DNA from 3 places in the Chryseobacterium piperi genome. Region 1 is predicted to be linked to each of the others. Evidence: riboswitches for the same ligand, from Rfam matches in the RefSeq annotation. Region 1 holds a riboswitch; each other region holds the start of a gene.
What was found. Region 1 has a riboswitch for cobalamin ahead of CJF12_RS12350 (TonB-dependent receptor plug domain-containing protein). Riboswitches for the same ligand answer to the same signal wherever they lie in the genome.
Positions count from the first base shown of each region.

Region 1 (5,734 bases):
TGGAGATTTTGGATTCCAGACTTCCGTGAATGGTGATTTTATGCAGATCAATTACAGTCCTGAATATGGAGAAGACCAGACAGCTGCCTATACCATATGGAATCTGTCCGCAGATTATACCTTCAAAATCAACAAATTTAAAACTGTTCTACAGATTGGTGCAGAAAATCTTTTAAACAAATACTACATCACTTATGCCGACTGGGGAAATATCCCCAGGATGGGGCGGAACATCTTTACGTCTTTAAAATTCAGTTTTTAATGCGATGATGAGGTGCTCTACTATTCAATACATTATTATAACAAACTAAAATTTAACTAAAATGAAAAATTTAAACAAATATTTATTATGGTCACTAGGATCTGTTTTTTCACTGTTCCTCTTTTCCTGTCAGGGGAGTGATCGTAATTCTGTTGCTAACAATGTGACGTTGGAATTCAATAATACATTCAAAAATACTCCTATTGTTCTTGGAGGTGCAGCTTCTGCTTCAGCAACAACAAACACTTCAGCAATGGGGCAGGTTCACCATTTTTCAGAACTGAAATATGTCATCAGTAATATTCGACTTATCAAAGCAGACGGAAATGAGGTTCCATATAAAGTAAACGATCTGGATAAAGGGGCAACAGTGATAGACCAATCAAAACCGGAAAGTCTGGCCTATATTCTCAATGATATACCTGTTGGGGGGTATAAGGCCATCAAATTTGGTTTAGGAATTAAGAAAGAGCTTAACACCTTAGACCAAGTGAGGTTTCCAGGATTCTATGCAAAGGCCGGCGCCAATGATACACAAATGATGTGGGAGTGGGGAGCTGGCTATCGCTTTACAAAACTCGAAGGCTTCTTTGATACTGATAACAAGCAGATGTCTATTCATACAGGAAGCACCATAAAAGGTACTGAAGGTAATTATACACAAGGCGTCGATGCATATAGAGATATTACACTTAGCCTTTCTACCAATGCAATCGTAGGAGATAAAGCTCCTAAAATTATCATTAAAGCAGATTTTGATAAACTGCTGAGCGGGAAGACGAATACGATTACACTGAAAACAGGAACCGGGATGGATGGAAATGCTACTCCTAATATTCATACGGCCGCTCAGATGGTCAAATTTGTGGATAATCTGGGCGGAAATGGAGCAAGCGATATTACCGGAATATTTTCGATCAGTAAAGTAGAAAACTAAATATATCTCCACATCAGCTGAAACTTAGGACTAAAGAAAAAGCTTTTTCAGGTTGGTATAAATAAATTCATTTAAAATGAAAAGAATATTAAGTATTTTATCGGTTGTCATACTGTTGATATCATGCAATAATGACTATTATGAACCGATTGCTTATGATAACCCCAACATCTCTTTGAATATTCCATCAGGTTTTCCCGAACTAAATAATTCGGTGAACTCAAACAGGCCTACAAAATATGGTGTTGAGTTGGGAGAGAAGCTATTCAACGAAAAAAGACTCAGTGCAGATAATACGGTTTCATGCTCCAGTTGCCATATTCAGGCTAATGCTTTTGCTGATACCAATGCACAAGCAATAGGTATTTTGGGGAGAAAAGGAATCCGGAATACACCTCCTATCCAAAACATGTTGTTTATGAAGTTTTATAACTGGGATGGGAATATACTCCAGCTTGAAAAACAACCATTGGTTCCTATTATCACGCATGAAGAAATGGGGTCATCTATTCTGGAAGTTATTGGTAAAATTAAAGGCGATTCCACATATAAAGATTTATTCAGAAAAGCATTTGGAGATGAAGTGATGACCCCCGAAAGGATATATAAAAGTATTGCTCAATATGAGTATACGCTTATTTCTGCCGATAGTAAATATGATCAGGTAAAACGGAATGAAGGGATTTCTTTCACAGAAAATGAAGCACAAGGATATCAGACTTTTCAGCAAAAATGTTCCAGCTGTCATAGTACTGCTTTATTTACAGATCAGAGCTTTAGAAATATTGGATTCCCATTGAATCCTGATACTAATGAAGCTGGGCGCGGCAGGGTTACAGGTCTTCCGGTAGATTATATGAGTTTCCGTGTTCCTTCTCTAAGAAATGTAGAATATACTGCTCCTTACGGAAGCTTCGGACAGTTCGCGACATTGAGAGCTGTTCTTGACTATTTGGATAATGGAGTTTTAGATGCCAATAACCTTGATCCGATCCTTAAGAGCAATGGAAACAGAATTCCCCTGACGGAGCAGGAAAAGGTTAATCTTATCTTATTTATGAAGACATTGAGTGACCGTAAGTTTGTAGGAAAGTAAATCCAATTTACCCATTGTAGAATTTAAAGGGTATATCAGCAAGCATCCTGTTACATTGTAACGGGATGTTTTGTTTTATCAGGTTGATTATCATTTTGTTAGATGGAGTATTGTTTCTTACGGGAATTTTCTATCTTTGCCGCAATCTGGTGAGCTGTAAAAGGCTCTTAAAAGGGAATCCGGTGTAAATCCGGAACAGACCCGCTGCTGTAAGCTCCAAACCAAAGTTTTTGAAGAATACATCCACTGTTTTTTTAATGGGAAGGATTTCAAAAATGGAGTAAGTCAGAAGACCTGCCGGAAATATTAAAGTTTGACGCTTTCGTGGAATAAAGCTTAGGACAACAACGATTTTGTACAGTATATTGCTGTGCTATACCGTTGCTGCTTTCTTATATCCATTAGCGTTACAATTATTCTCAGGGAGCTAATGGAATCAAAATATACTAATACAACCAGAAACATAATAATCACAATTCTTGTGCTGGTTACTCAATTGTATTTTTCTCAATCAAAAGATAGTATAAAGGAAAAAGCTATTCTTCCGGTTCATATTTATAAAAAAGATTTTAAAGAAATTCTGCCTGCACAAACGCTTTCCGGAGAGCAGTTGGAACGGCTTAACAGCCAGTCTGTTGCTGATGCACTGCGGTATTTTTCAGGAGTGCAGATCAAAGATTACGGAGGAATTGGTGGATTGAAAACAGTGAATATCCGAAGTATGGGAAGCCAGCATGTAGGCGTTTTTTATGATGGAATCCAGTTGGGAAATGCTCAAAATGGAGTCATTGACCTGGGAAAGTTTTCATTGGATGATATTGAGGAGATTTCATTGTATAACGGTCAGAAAAGTGAAATTTTCCAGCCTGCTAAGGACTTTGGGTCTTCGGGTTCTATTTACCTGCAGCCCAAAACTCCGGTCTTTTATGGAAAAAAGAAAACCAATCTTGTTCTCAGGATAAAAAACAGTTCTATAGATCTCTTTAATCCGTCTTTTCGCCTGGAGCAAAAAATTTCGAATAAAGTCTCTGCCAGTTTCAGTTCCGAATTTATACAAAGTGATGGGAGATATAAATATACGTATCAGAAAAAACATCCTGATGGTTCCATTGCCAACGATACTGTGGCCACAAGATATGATTCTTATATTACGGCAAAGCGTTTTGAAACCAGTTTGCAGGGTTTGTTGAATAACGGAAGCTGGAATATCCGGGGATATGGATATATTTCTGATCGTGGAATTCCTTCAGCTATCGTCAATAATGGTTTTGGACCAAAAGGGCAGAAGCTGTTGGATAAGAATTATTTTGTGCAGACCAGTTTTAGAAAGAGAATATTTCCAAAGCTGGAAACACAGATTAAAGCCAAATTTGCCTATGACTATACCAGGTATCTGGACACGGTAAATGTAGCAGAAACAGCTTTAAAGACAGATAATAAGTACATCCAGAGGGAAGTTTACCTGTCATCATCAAATATGTATTCCATTACATCCAATTGGGATGTGAGCGCGAATGTTGATTTTCAATATAATAACCTGGATTCGAATTTAAAACTGTTTTCTTTTCCTACGCGCTATACTTCGTTGGTTGCCTTTGCAACAACATACCAATGGAAACGGTTTAAATTTTTAGGAAGTGTATTAGGAACCTTTATTCAGGAGAAAGTAGAGCGTAATTCGAAATCCCCGGATAAAAGAGAATGGACTCCTTCAGCATTTTTAAGCTACCAGCCATTGGCTTCCAAAGATTTTATGATAAGGGCTTTTTATAAAAGGATCTTCAGGATGCCAACCTTTAATGATTTGTATTATACAATGATTGGAAATGTTTTTCTTAAACCGGAATTTACCAACCAATATGATTTGGGTTTTACTTATCAGAAATCTTTTAACCAACCTGTTTTAAAAAATATTTATGTAAAAGTAGACGGTTACTATAACAAGGTTGAAAATAAGATTATCGCCGTACCCACTACCAATCTTTTCAGATGGATGATGACGAACCTGGGGGATGTACAGATTATAGGTGCTGATGTCAACGTACAGGCACAACTGCAGCTAGGGCAGGTGCAATTAAAGCCTTTGGTAAGTTATACATACCAGAGTGCGCGGGATTTTACAGAAAAGGGGGAATCTTATTACGGGGATCAGATCCCTTATGTACCATGGCATTCAGGAACCTTTACGATGATGGCGGATTATAAGGATTGGAGTTTTAATTATAGTTTCATGTATACCGGGAAACGATATGATGCTCAACAAAACAATATTGAATACAATGCTGTTAGGCCCTGGTATACTCATGATCTATCCGTTCAGAGAACATTTTATTGGCGATCACATCAGCTGAAAGCAAGCCTGGAAGTCAATAATACTCTGAATCAACACTATGATGTGGTAAGAAACTATCCTATGCCTGGAAGAAATTTTAAACTTATTGTAAGCTATACATTATGAAAAAAATAAACTTTTACCTTCTTGCTTTTGTCTTATTTTTTCTGTTTTCATGCAGAACAGATGAGTACGTCCCGAAAGAAGAAACGGAAACCGGTATTGCACTGCCGGAAAATACTGCCATTAAAGGCTTTTATATTCTGAATGAAGGGAATATGGGAAGCAATAAATGCACCCTGGACTTTTTTGATTATACCACGGGAAGCTACCGGAGAAATATCTATGCTGAGATAAACCCGAATGTGGTAAAGGAGCTGGGAGATGTCGGCAATGATCTGCAAATCTATGGAAGCAAGCTGTATGTAGTTGTGAATGTATCCAATAAAATCGAAGTATTGGACGCTAAAACAGCTAAACGTATTAAAACGATTCAGTTACAGAATTGCAGGTATATTAAATTCAAAGGGGGAAAGGCTTATGCAAGCAGTTATGCCGGTCCTGTTGATATTAATCCCAATGCACCTAAAGGGAAAGTCGTAGAAATCGATACTACATCACTTTCCATACAAAGAGAGGTTACTGTAGGGTATCAGCCCGAAGAAATGGAGATCGTAGGAAACCAATTATTTGTTGCCAATTCCGGGGGATATATGGTTCCGAACTATGATAAGACTGTTTCTGTAATAGATCTTACCAACTTTACGGAGACGAAGAAAATCAATGTAGCGATCAATCTCCACCGTCTTAAAAAGGATAATTATGGAGACTTGTATGTCAGCTCCAGAGGAGATTACTACAATGTTCCGTCAAGCTTGTATTTGGTGGATGCTGCTACGGGAACCGTGAAAAAAGATTTTCATGTGGCAGTGAGTGAAATGACCATTGTTAATGACAAGCTGTACTATTATGGAAATGAGTTTAATTATAACACCCATTCTTACACCAAGACTTTCGGGATTATTGATGTAAAAACCGAACAGGTTATTTCCAATAAAATTATTGACCAGGAATATGTAGATGCTATTAAGGCTCCTTATGGTATTG
Region 1 covers NZ_CP023049.2:2,817,921-2,823,654, reverse strand. The annotation lists gene CJF12_RS12365 (TonB-dependent receptor plug domain-containing protein) at 1-262, shown strand, start outside; gene CJF12_RS12360 (MbnP family protein) at 324-1,199, shown strand; gene CJF12_RS12355 (cytochrome-c peroxidase) at 1,276-2,295, shown strand; cobalamin riboswitch at 2,426-2,611, shown strand; gene CJF12_RS12350 (TonB-dependent receptor plug domain-containing protein) at 2,726-4,753, shown strand; gene CJF12_RS12345 (YncE family protein) at 4,750-5,734, shown strand, end outside.

Region 2 (5,734 bases), 890 kb from region 1:
GATAATTTTTCCATCCTGTCTTTGTTCGATGATGTGTGCACTCCATCCTGTTACTCTGGATACGACAAACAATGGGGTAAACATTAAAGTCGGAACCCCCATCAAATGGTATGACACTGCTGAGAACCAGTCCAGATTAGGAAACATCTTTTTCTCTCCCCACATAATCGTCTCCAATCGTTCTGCAATATCAAAAAGCAACATATCCCCTTCTTCTTCAGAAAGCTGTTTTGCTACTTTCTTAATCACTACATTTCTTGGATCAGAAATGGTATAAACCGGATGCCCGAACCCTATGATTACTTCTTTATTGGCAATTCTTTTGCGGATATCTTCTTCCGCTTCATCAGCAGAATTATAACGGCTTTGAATATCAAAAGCTACTTCATTTGCTCCCCCATGTTTAGGACCTCTTAGCGCCCCGATCGCTCCTGTTATAGAAGAATAGATATCAGATCCGGTTCCGGCAATTACCCTGCTCGTAAAAGTAGAAGCATTAAATTCATGTTCAGCATAGAGATTCAATGAGATCTGCATTGCTCTCACCCAGGAATCAGATGGTTTTTTACCATGTAATAAATGTAAAAAGTGTCCGCCAATGGTATCGTCATCTGTTTCAACCTCAATCTCTTTTCCATTATGGGTATAATGATACCAATATAAAAGTGCTGAGCTGAATGAGGCTAATAACTTATCTGCGATATCCCTTGCTCCGGCCACATTATGATCATCTTTCTCAGGCTGGATCGTACCTATGGCAGAAACAGTTGAACGCATAACATCCATTGGATGTGCAGCCGCAGGAATATTTTTTAAAATACTTTTTACGGAATGAGGCAGGCCTCTTAACGATTTGAGTTTGGTTTTATAAGTATTGAGCTGTGATTGTGTCGGAAGATGGCCATAGATCAACAGATAAGCTACTTCTTCAAACTCTGCTTTTTCAGCCAGATCCAGAATATTATATCCACGGTAATGCAGGTCATTCCCGCTTTTACCAACACTGCAAAGTGCAGTATTTCCTGCTGCTACGCCTGAAAGTGCTACGCTCTTTTTAGGTTTAAATGTAGGTTCATTATTCATTGACATTTTTGTTCTTTTTAAAAAGGTTATCTAGTTTTTGTTCATAATCATGGTAATTGATACTCTCATAAAGCTCATCACGGGTCTGCATGGTATCCAATACATTAGCCTGTGTCCCGTCTTTACGAATATGTTGATATACATTCTGAGCAGCTTTGTTAGCAGCACGAAAAGCAGAAAGCGGATATAGAACCAAACCCACTCCTGCTTTTTTCAGCTCTTCAACAGTATACATTTTGATCATCCCGAATTCAGTAATATTTGCTAAAACAGGAATCCCGGTCGCATCTACAAATTTTTGATAATAGTTTAAATCGGGAACAGCCTCCGCAAATATGAAATCTGCTCCGGCTTCCTTATAAGCAACTGCACGTTCAAGTGTTCGTTCCAATCCTTCGTTGGCAAATGCATCTGTCCTTGCTCCAATCACAAAATCGTCATCAGTTCTGGCGTCAACAGCCGCTTTTAGCCGGTCAACCATCTCCTCTTTACTTACTACTTCTTTACCAGGTCTGTGTCCACAACGTTTTGCTCCTACCTGATCTTCAATATGTAAGGCACCCGCACCCGCCTTAATCAGAGATTTCACTGTTCTGGATACATTAAATGCCGAAGGACCAAAACCTGTATCTACATCTACCATCAACGGCAGCTCACATACATTGGTTATCCTTTGAATATCGATTAATACATCTTCGAGGGTTGTAATTCCCAAGTCGGGAACACCTAAAGAACCTGCAGCAACTCCGCCTCCTGAAAGATAAATAGCATTGAAACCTGCCTGCTGAGCCAATAATGCATGATTAGCATTGATAGCTCCAACAATCTGAAGAGGATTTTCTTTTTGCATAGCCTCCCGGAACCGTAATCCGGCTGACTTTAAATTGGCATTTTTACTCATCTTAATATCATTGTTCGTTTAATGTTTTTAACTCACATACTATCAACAATTTAAAAAATAGTTTTTTTTTAAATTGTTTAAACTAATCCAACGACCTATAAACCTTGATGAATGGTTGATGATAAATACCTCACTTTGACAATTAATCAGTAATAGTCAGATAATGTGACCGTATGATCACCAACCCTTTTAATGTCTATAAATCATTATAAAAAGCAGTTGATAACTTCACAATACTTTGTAAGAGAGAAAATTATGGAAAGGAGCAATACGGCAGAACTATAGATATACCTGTATTTTTGCAATACATGCGGTAAACACTATCTCTGCATCATGATCATACAACCATATCAATACTGGTGCATCATCAAAACGTATCATACCTGACTATAAGCTTCAGATCGCGAAAGCATCGTCAATTCGAAATAGGCAGGTCTCCTGACTTGTAACGATTTTTATCGTCCTTCCCATTCGCAAAAACGAACAGTGGACCTTGATAGATAAAAACCTTTTTGAGTGTTACTTACAGTTGCGCGACAGTTCGTGATTTACACACGATTCCCTTTTAATACCCAGCTAAGTGTAACCAATTTCGGTTGATAAAGAAGTCTAACTAAACTCCTTGGTCGTAAATATAAGTATTTTATCCAAACACGTATATAATAATCCCCTAACCTATGTTAGGCAAATATAATCCCCTAAAAATGTGCTTGTTAAAAATCATTCAAATGGATAGATCATCAAAAAACAGAGAATATTAATCCTAAAAAAATTCCCTACAAGGAGCAAGCTCCCTCTGCTTTTATTATTTTTTATAGAAAGCTAAGTATCCATCACGGTCGAAATTATTCCGGTAAAAGCTTCCTGGCTTTTTCACCGGCCTTTTGTAGAGACAGGACGTTTTTGGTATTAATGCGATCTGCAAATATGATTCTAAAATAGTGACTGAATTGATTCCCGAAGCCAAATATTTCACCCGGAGTAAATAAAATCCGGTGAGTTTCGCAATAATGATAAAAAGCATAGATATCCAATCTCTCCGGTAATCTTCCCCAAATACTATATCCTCCTGCCGGCTTATAAAAATGAGATCCATCCGGGAAATAATTGCTCAAAGCCTCTCCTATTGCTGTAGCCTGTTCCTGCAATTGTTTACGAAAGACTCGCAAATGTTTCTCATAGCTGTTTTCTTCCAGCAATTTAATCAATAACTCCTGATATATTGGAGCTACGGATCTGCCCAATGAAAATCTCAGCTTTTCTGCTTCCACATAATATTTACCCGGGTGTAGCCAACCCAGACGTATTCCAGGCGCCAATGTTTTGGAAAACGAAGAAAAAGTCATCACCAAACCTGATTCATCAAAATTCCGGATGCAGGAAGGCCTTTCTTCACCAAAATAAAGATCTCCGTAAATATCATTTTCAATAATCGGTATTTCGTACATCAAAGCAACAGATAAAAGCTCTTTTTTAATTTCATCTGTCATGAGAATACCGGTCGGATTATGAAAATTAGGCGTTACCACCAATGCTTTAATGTCATTTTCATTACATATTTTACGAAAATACGCTGTATCAAAACCGATCTCTTCATGTATAGGAATTTCTATCGTTTTAAGCTGGAGGTTGGCTATTACCTCCAATATAGAAAAAACACATGGACTTTCAACAGCAATAGTATCTCCGGGGCGGGTAACTGATGCCAAAGCAATATAAAGCGCCTGAAGAGCTCCGTCAGTGATAATCAATTCTTCGGAATTCAAAGCACAGCCATATTGCCTAGCACGGGATGCTATTAGTTCTCTTAGTTTTAATGAACCGTTTACCGGATAATAACGAAGAAGTGAAGCAGCCTTCTCCCGGATCACTTCCTGCATCTTTTTTAAGATAAGCTTTTGCGGAATCAGCAAATCAGTTGGAGTTGCCGCGTTAAAAGAACCATATTCGTTAGGTCTATTTCTTACCGATGTTAATTTTACATTTTTGCTGAATGTAGTCTCCTCTTTAATCTGTTGTTTCTGAGGTGATGACTGGGCAGTAGTAGCCTTCTTTAAGTCTGAAGCTACAAAATAGCCTGAACGTGGAATATTTTTGACCCAACCTTTGATCACAAGATATTCGTAACCACTCTGAACAGAGCTCATACTCAGACGGTACTCTTTTTTAATTTCCCTGATGGAAGGCAGACGGCTTCCCGGGAGTAGTGTTCCATTTTTTATCTTGTGTTCAATAACAGAAGTAAAAACTTCATATCTGTACGTCTGCATATGGGTTCGTCTTTTCATAACAAATGTACAGAATCTGCTTCTATCTAAAAAGAACTGTATCGATTGTATTTTACCAAACTGTATCGATACTTTGTATTAAGAATCCATAGCTTTGAATAAAAAAGAAGTCAATGGAAATCATATCAAAGTTCACCGTAGGATCAGATCAGGGAATTGACCAGCTTTTTGCTGTGATGAGACCTTATATCAGAAGTATATATAAGGAACATGTTTCTTCAGAAAAAATAGAAGAATATCTCAGCGAACATGTAGAATACAGAAAAATGATCAACACTCTCAATGATCTTTCTATTCAGCTGATCATGGTTTATGTGGATGATGAGCCGGTCGGCTATTGTCTTTTTAAAAGCGGCTCAGGTTATTCCGGCTCTCCTGAAGGAAAAAGAATGACTGAGATCATAGACTTTGCTATACTACCTGAATACAATACCCCTGAGGTACAGTTATCCCTTTGGAAGAAAAGCAGATCGGCAATCACATTTACAGATAGTATCTGGATTATCATCACTGAAAATGATTCTAGAATTCAGTTTTTTAAAGATCAAGGATTTCTTGTCAAGCAAAATACGTTGTTAAAAACATTTCCCCTGCCAGGTCACATCTATGAACTAGAAATAGGATAAAGTATTTGACAAATCCGAATTCCTCTTGTATGATATAAGGACATTTAAAATAAGAATACAAAAAAATAGATTTTAAATAAAATCAAGCGAACCATTAAGAATAGTATAGGATTAAAATCTATCTTAAGATTTTAATAGCACCCAATTCGTTAAAAAAACATTAATTCACAATTAATTCAAATGAAGCAATTTAATTAATTGTACCTTAGAGAAATATTTAATAGGTGGAGCTGCCGATATTTTGATTTTTAAGTTCTGTTGCCATTCGCTTCGCATTATGATATTGTTGTATAGATGGCGTGCAGCGTTTAATTCTTATTATTATGAATGGATCTCCATTTGATTTATCCGATACCACATATCCGGAATTTCTCACCCGATTTAAAACTTCACTTCATCATCTTTTTGACAAAGAAAATATAGATCAACTTAGTCTTTCCAGAGGGCTTCCTCCCAATGTATGGAAGGAAATCATGAATTTAAAGCCTCTTTCTGTAGCTATACCTAAAGAATTTGGCGGTCGTGGTGTAAAAGTAAAAGAATGTTTGGGGTTGTTATCCGAAGCTTCTTATGAATCACTTCCTTTATCCCTAACTTTCGGGATCAACATTGCCCTTTTCCTCGAACCTCTGGCAAAATATGGTCATGAATCTGCTAAAGCCGGTATTTTCAAGAATTTTTTAGATTATGGAGCAATGGGAGGACTAATGATTACTGAACCCGAATACGGAAGTGATGCCCTGAATATGAAAACTCAGAATGAGTTGGTAGGAGAAAGTTATCATGTAAAAGGTACTAAACATTGGCAAGGACTTACAGGAATGGCCAATTACTGG
Region 2 covers NZ_CP023049.2:1,929,225-1,934,958, forward strand. The annotation lists gene prpC (bifunctional 2-methylcitrate synthase/citrate synthase) at 1-1,089, opposite strand, end outside; gene prpB (methylisocitrate lyase) at 1,076-1,984, opposite strand; cobalamin riboswitch at 2,396-2,590, opposite strand; gene CJF12_RS08390 (aminotransferase-like domain-containing protein) at 2,830-4,272, opposite strand; gene CJF12_RS08395 (hypothetical protein) at 4,386-4,898, shown strand; gene CJF12_RS08400 (acyl-CoA dehydrogenase family protein) at 5,222-5,734, shown strand, end outside.
Region 2: another riboswitch for cobalamin. It lies ahead of prpB (methylisocitrate lyase); the one in region 1 lies ahead of CJF12_RS12350 (TonB-dependent receptor plug domain-containing protein).

Region 3 (5,734 bases), 1.6 Mb from region 1:
AATAAGGATAATTTTGGAGAACTTATTGACCCTTTTAACGGGGTTGAAGATCTGGAAAATAAAATACTGAGAACACCATTAGAGCCTGCTCAGACCTATTCTGATGATCCTTTGAGAATGATGAGAGCGGTTCGTTTTGCTTCTACCTTACAATTTACCATAGAAGAGAATTCATTATCTGCAATCAATCAGGAAGCTGAACGAATCAAAATTGTTTCCATGGAAAGAATTATGGTAGAGTTTAATAAGATAATGCTTTCGGAAAAGCCATCTATAGGATTAAGACTATTGGAACAAACAGGACTTTTACACTATATTATTCCTGAATTAATTGAGCTGAAAGGAGTAGAAGAGGTAGAAGGGCAGACTCATAAAGATAACTTTTACCATACTTTAGAAGTGGTCGATAATATTTCAATCCATACTGATAAGCTTTGGTTGCGTTGGGCTGCGTTGCTTCATGATATAGGAAAAGCACCAACCAAAAAATTTGTAGAAGGAACAGGATGGACATTCCACGGACATGAATTTTTAGGTTCAAAAATGGCCAAAACACTTTTTCAGAGACTAAAGTTGCCGTTAGGCCCCGATTTGAAATATGTACAAAAAATGGTAAAGCTTTCATCGCGTCCGATTGCATTAATTACGGATGATGCTTCAGATTCTGCGCTAAGAAGACTTTTGTTTGATGCTGGAGAAGATATGGAGGATCTGTTTACGCTTTGTAAAGCTGATATTACGACAAAAAACTCTAAAAAGCAGGAGAAATTCAAAAGGAATTTTGAATACGTTGCAGTAAAGATAAAAGAGGTTGAAGAGAAAGATCATGTCAGAAATTTCCAACCTCCTATCTCTGGGGAAGAAATCATGGGAATGTTTAATCTTAAACCAGGGCGGGAAATTGGAATTTTAAAAGAGAAAGTAAAAGAAGCTATCCTAGAAGGTGAAATTTTAAATGACCATGAAGAAGCCCGTAAGTTTGTCATTGCTGAAGCAGAGAAACTGGGGTTAGGAATCTGAGCTGAATAAAAATAAAAAAATCAATGAGAGATCGGGAATAATTTTTCCGGTCTCTTTTTTTTAATACAATTAAAAAAAGAAATCCGGGCTGCCCCAAAGGGCAGCCCGGAAAAAAACACAAATGATGAAAAAAAATATATAATATACCGAAGTATATGTTTCTTAGTTTAAATAAACGCCATTAGTTCCTTTACCTGTTGTGAAGGACTTAATTTTAGTTCCTAAAGTGTTATAAACAGTAACTTCACTATCTTCAGTAAAGCCTTTAACGTCAGATGTGAAAATTTTACCATCTACAACGCTGAATCCATACAATGTATAAAACTGACCACCATCTACTGCCGTAATAATAGGCGCTGTAGGAACTGTCGTAGTATTCATATCCATTGAATATACTTTATTGGCTGAAGAGAAGAAATATTTTCCGCCTTCAATCTGAAGATTCGTAGCATTGGCAATACCTGTTAGTTTTGTCGTTTTGGTAATATTTCCTGTACCTGAAATCTGGTAGATGTAAGAATCTGTAGTTGTTGAAGCAATAACATAGACATTTGAGTTGTAGGAAATTGTTCTGTTAATATTTCCGTTGGGTAATGTTATTGTAGACTGTACTGTATTACTGGAAGTATTGATGTATGTAATTTTATTTCCAAAACCAAAGCTTGCATTCTGAATAAAAATATTTCCTCCTGCTTCTACAATTCTTTCAACATTCTCTGTGAAAGCTATTTTTTTTACAAACGATAAATCCGAAGTTTTATAGATACTTAGATATTTTGCTGCTTGGTATTGATCATTGGTTACATAAACATTATTATTAGCAACAGCAATATAACGGGGATAATTAATCTGATTGGTAATTTCGCCTACACTTTTAAAAGTATAGCGGTTAACTACCTGGATTTTATTTGAATTGTTTAATAACAAATAAGCTTTATCTCCACTGAATGCAGCAGCTTGTAGAACATCTCCTAGCTGGCTTCCATTATTATTTTTAGAAAAAATATTGTTTTGGCTAAAAGTTAAATCTCTGGAAACAAAAGTTACCTCGGCATTAGGTTTTCCATAATTCCCTTCATTGGTAATTAGAAACCCATTTTCATATGTAATTTCGGGAAGAGTGAAACTACTGTCGGTACTACACGAAATATTGAATAATAATACGGTGGCAAATAAAAGCTGTAAAAGTCTAGTTATTTTCATGTTATTTTTTATTAAAAATTTATAGTGGCAGAAATACTGTAGTTGCGTTTAGGCATCGGATAAAACGATACAGTCTCGTAAACAGTATTGGTTAAATTATTGACTTTAAATCCTAAAGTGTATTTTTTGAGAAGTGTTGCTGAAACTCCTGTATTTAAAACAAAATACGGATCCAATGCATCTTCTCTTTTTTCATCTGTTGTGGTATATGTAATTCCGTTAAACATTCCCTGAACGTAGAATTTTAAGAAGGTATATTGATAATCAAAATTTCCAAAAACTTTATGAAGAGGGACATACATCATTTGCTTTTTGGTTTCTTTATTGATAGATTTAGCAAAGGTGTATCCAATATTAAATCTCAAATGATGGTCATTAAATTTTTTATCGAAAGTAATTTGTGATTCCACACCATACGATTCAACTTTGTTGATATTAACCGGAGACCAATATCCATATGCCGTAGGAAGCCAGACAATATTATCGGTTATACTCATGTAATAAGGGCTTACTGTTAGTTTAAAAGCGTTCAGTTTGAATTCATGGTCCATATCCATCTGATAAGATTTTTCCGGCCTTAGATTAAGGTTTCCTCCAGGATTCCAATATAAGTCATTGAAAGTAGGAAATCTGAAATTTTTGGATGCGTTCAATCCTATGCTATACCAGGATAAAGGATTCCATTTCCCTGATAATGAATAAAGAACAGGTGAGCTGATATCTTCAACGAAATCTTTTTTTACTCCTGCCTCAAAACGTAAATTTTTTGTGGGGAAATAGCGAAGAAGTCCTGCTAAAGAGCCTACATTTCTGCTTACATTTCCAATGCTCTCTGTATTTTCTGCTGAGGTTCTGGGCTGATATCCTTCTCCTTTATTTACCTGAAATTCTGTAATAACATTCAGATTAAGTTTAGGGAGAATGAAATAATTAAAATCATTTTTGAATATATAGTTTTTTCCTGTCGATCCACTTGTTTTTGGAGTATTATAAATTCCAAAATATTGAAAATTTTCTTCAGTATAAGCTGCTTTTAAACTATTGGATAGCTTCCCTTTATTAATGTCCCAGGAAATTAAACTTCTGATACTTTGTGTTTCATACTTTGTTTTATTCCCATTCTCTGTAAAAATAGGATAGTTTTGTGACGAATCAAAAAACTGACTTTGCCATGAAATTGTCTGATGTTGAGCTATTTTATAAGAAGCGCCAAGATTAAAAGTAGTGTTATAATATCTGCCGTTTCTGTTCAGGTAGTTCTTTTCTTCAACCTCATAATCATTTTGACTATTGATATGGTTTCCTGAAACTTTGAAGCTGAACTTATCATTACTGTATGCCGCTTGTGCAAAATTAATAAAGGTACTAAAAGAGGCTACTTCAGAATATAGAGAGGCCTTAAGGCCTTTATTAAAACTTAAATCATTATTTAAATGGATGCTTCCGCCAATCGCACCACTTCCATAGATAACACTTCCACCACCGGCTTTTACTTCCATCTGGTCATATCCGAATAAAGGCATATTATTAATATCACCCTGTCCTAAAAAATTAGAATTGATATTAATTCCGTTCCAGACAAAAGCGGTCTGCTGTGCACTCGTCCCCCTAAATGAGGGAGAAGAGACCATTCCACGCCCATTTTCTTTAATATAAACGGAAGACTGAAAGCGTAATACTTCAGATAAGTTGGAAGAGTTCTTTTGAATATCACTTGGAGTAAGTGTATTGACCTTATGAAACAGTTTTACCCGATTCATTTGGTTGTCAAAAATATAAACGGTATCAATTGCTTTCTCTTGTCCTAAACAAAGAAGATAAGCAGATGACGATAAAAGTAGTATTAAAGTTTTTTTCATACTATTTTACTTTTCCTCCGAAAGCAATATATTTTTGAGTTATCATTTTGGCAGGTCTCCTGACTTTCACTTTTCTATACCTTCCCGTTTTCACAGTGGTTTGTTATAGAAATAATTATTGCGATTTACAGTTGCGGGGACAGTTTGGGATTTTCACCCAATTCCCTATTATTTTCAATAGCTTGAAAACCAAAGTTTTGCAAAGATAAGTTTTTAAAAAGAACCAGCAATTTATTGTTAAAATTAAACAAGATAATCTCATGCGAAATAATGAAGACATTGGTATACAGGATTATTTTGAAAGCATCCAAGACTTCCACATATAGAGAATAAGTGTCTACGTAACCTGCCAGAATATATGACAAAACCCGTATGGATGGTTTTATTAAACAGAGTAGATGAACGTCCTTTTAATAAAGGAAGAACAGTTTCTAATTTTAATTTAAGAGATTTCTCACTTTGTTCGAAATGACAAAAACCTGTTGAACTCCTCATTTACAAATTGGCGATTTTGCGGTTTTACCTTTTTACAGATTATAAAAAGGTACCGTCAAAATAAAAAGGCATTAAATCCTTAATTGAATGTACTTTCACTACCTCTCCATTCATACTTGAAAAATAAAGATCGATATTTTCATGTTGTTTTGTTTCGTATTCCATCAAGCTTTGTCTGCATGCTCCACAAGGTGGAATAGGAGGTGTTTTTTCAGAACGTTCTTTGGGACCACCTACAATAAAGATTTTTTTAATTTTTTGATCCGGAAAGTTGGCGGCTACCCAAAATATGGTTGTTCTTTCAGCACAAAGTCCTGATGGGAAAGCTGCATTTTCCTGATTATTTCCGGAGAATATTTCTCCGTTTTCAAGTAAAATAGAACAGCCAACCAAAAACTGAGAATAGGGGGCATAGGCATTTTCACGAGCCTGTTTTGCTTTTTCGAACAGTTTTTTTTCTATATCGTTCAGTTCGCTACTATTTTTAAAATATTCATAGCCGATCTGTATGTCTTTTTTCATATATTGAAGCCTAAAAAGGGGGGATAAAATTACTTCTTTTTCACCACGTGAGCAAGTAGATTCTATTTCTTCGTTTGATATTAAAATATAAAACAAATCAAGATGTTATATACTCCGATACAATTCAGAAATGTAGAGCTTAAAAACAGATGGGTAATGTCCCCTATGTGTATGTATTCCTGTGAAAACGGACTGGCGAATGATTTTCATTTTGTACACTATGGAAGCAGGTCACAAGGCGGTACAGGTTTAATTATGGTTGAAGCAACAGGTGTGGAGCCACGTGGCAGAATCACGAATAAGTGTATGGGAATCTGGAATGATGAACAAGCAGAAAAACTGGAAAAGATAGTAAAGTTTGTTCATTCCAATTCGGAAAGTAAAATTGGAATTCAATTGGCCCATGCCGGAAGAAAAGGGTCTACCTGGAATAATATTCAGATTCCGGTGGAAGAGGGGTGGGAGACCATTGCTCCGAGCCCTATACCTTATCATCCTACGGAAAGGATTCCACAGGTATTGACGATTGAGGATATTAAAGCACAGATTCAGAATTTTAAGAAGGCAGCTAAAAGGGCTGTAAAGGCAGGTTTTGATATCATTGAAATCCATGGTGCACACGGGTATTTAGTCCA
Region 3 covers NZ_CP023049.2:4,436,220-4,441,953, forward strand. The annotation lists gene CJF12_RS19480 (CCA tRNA nucleotidyltransferase) at 1-1,020, shown strand, start outside; gene CJF12_RS19485 (YncE family protein) at 1,183-2,223, opposite strand; gene CJF12_RS19490 (TonB-dependent receptor plug domain-containing protein) at 2,235-4,082, opposite strand; cobalamin riboswitch at 4,115-4,291, opposite strand; gene CJF12_RS19495 (cytidine deaminase) at 4,617-5,099, opposite strand; gene namA (NADPH dehydrogenase NamA) at 5,202-5,734, shown strand, end outside.
Region 3: another riboswitch for cobalamin. It lies ahead of CJF12_RS19490 (TonB-dependent receptor plug domain-containing protein); the one in region 1 lies ahead of CJF12_RS12350 (TonB-dependent receptor plug domain-containing protein).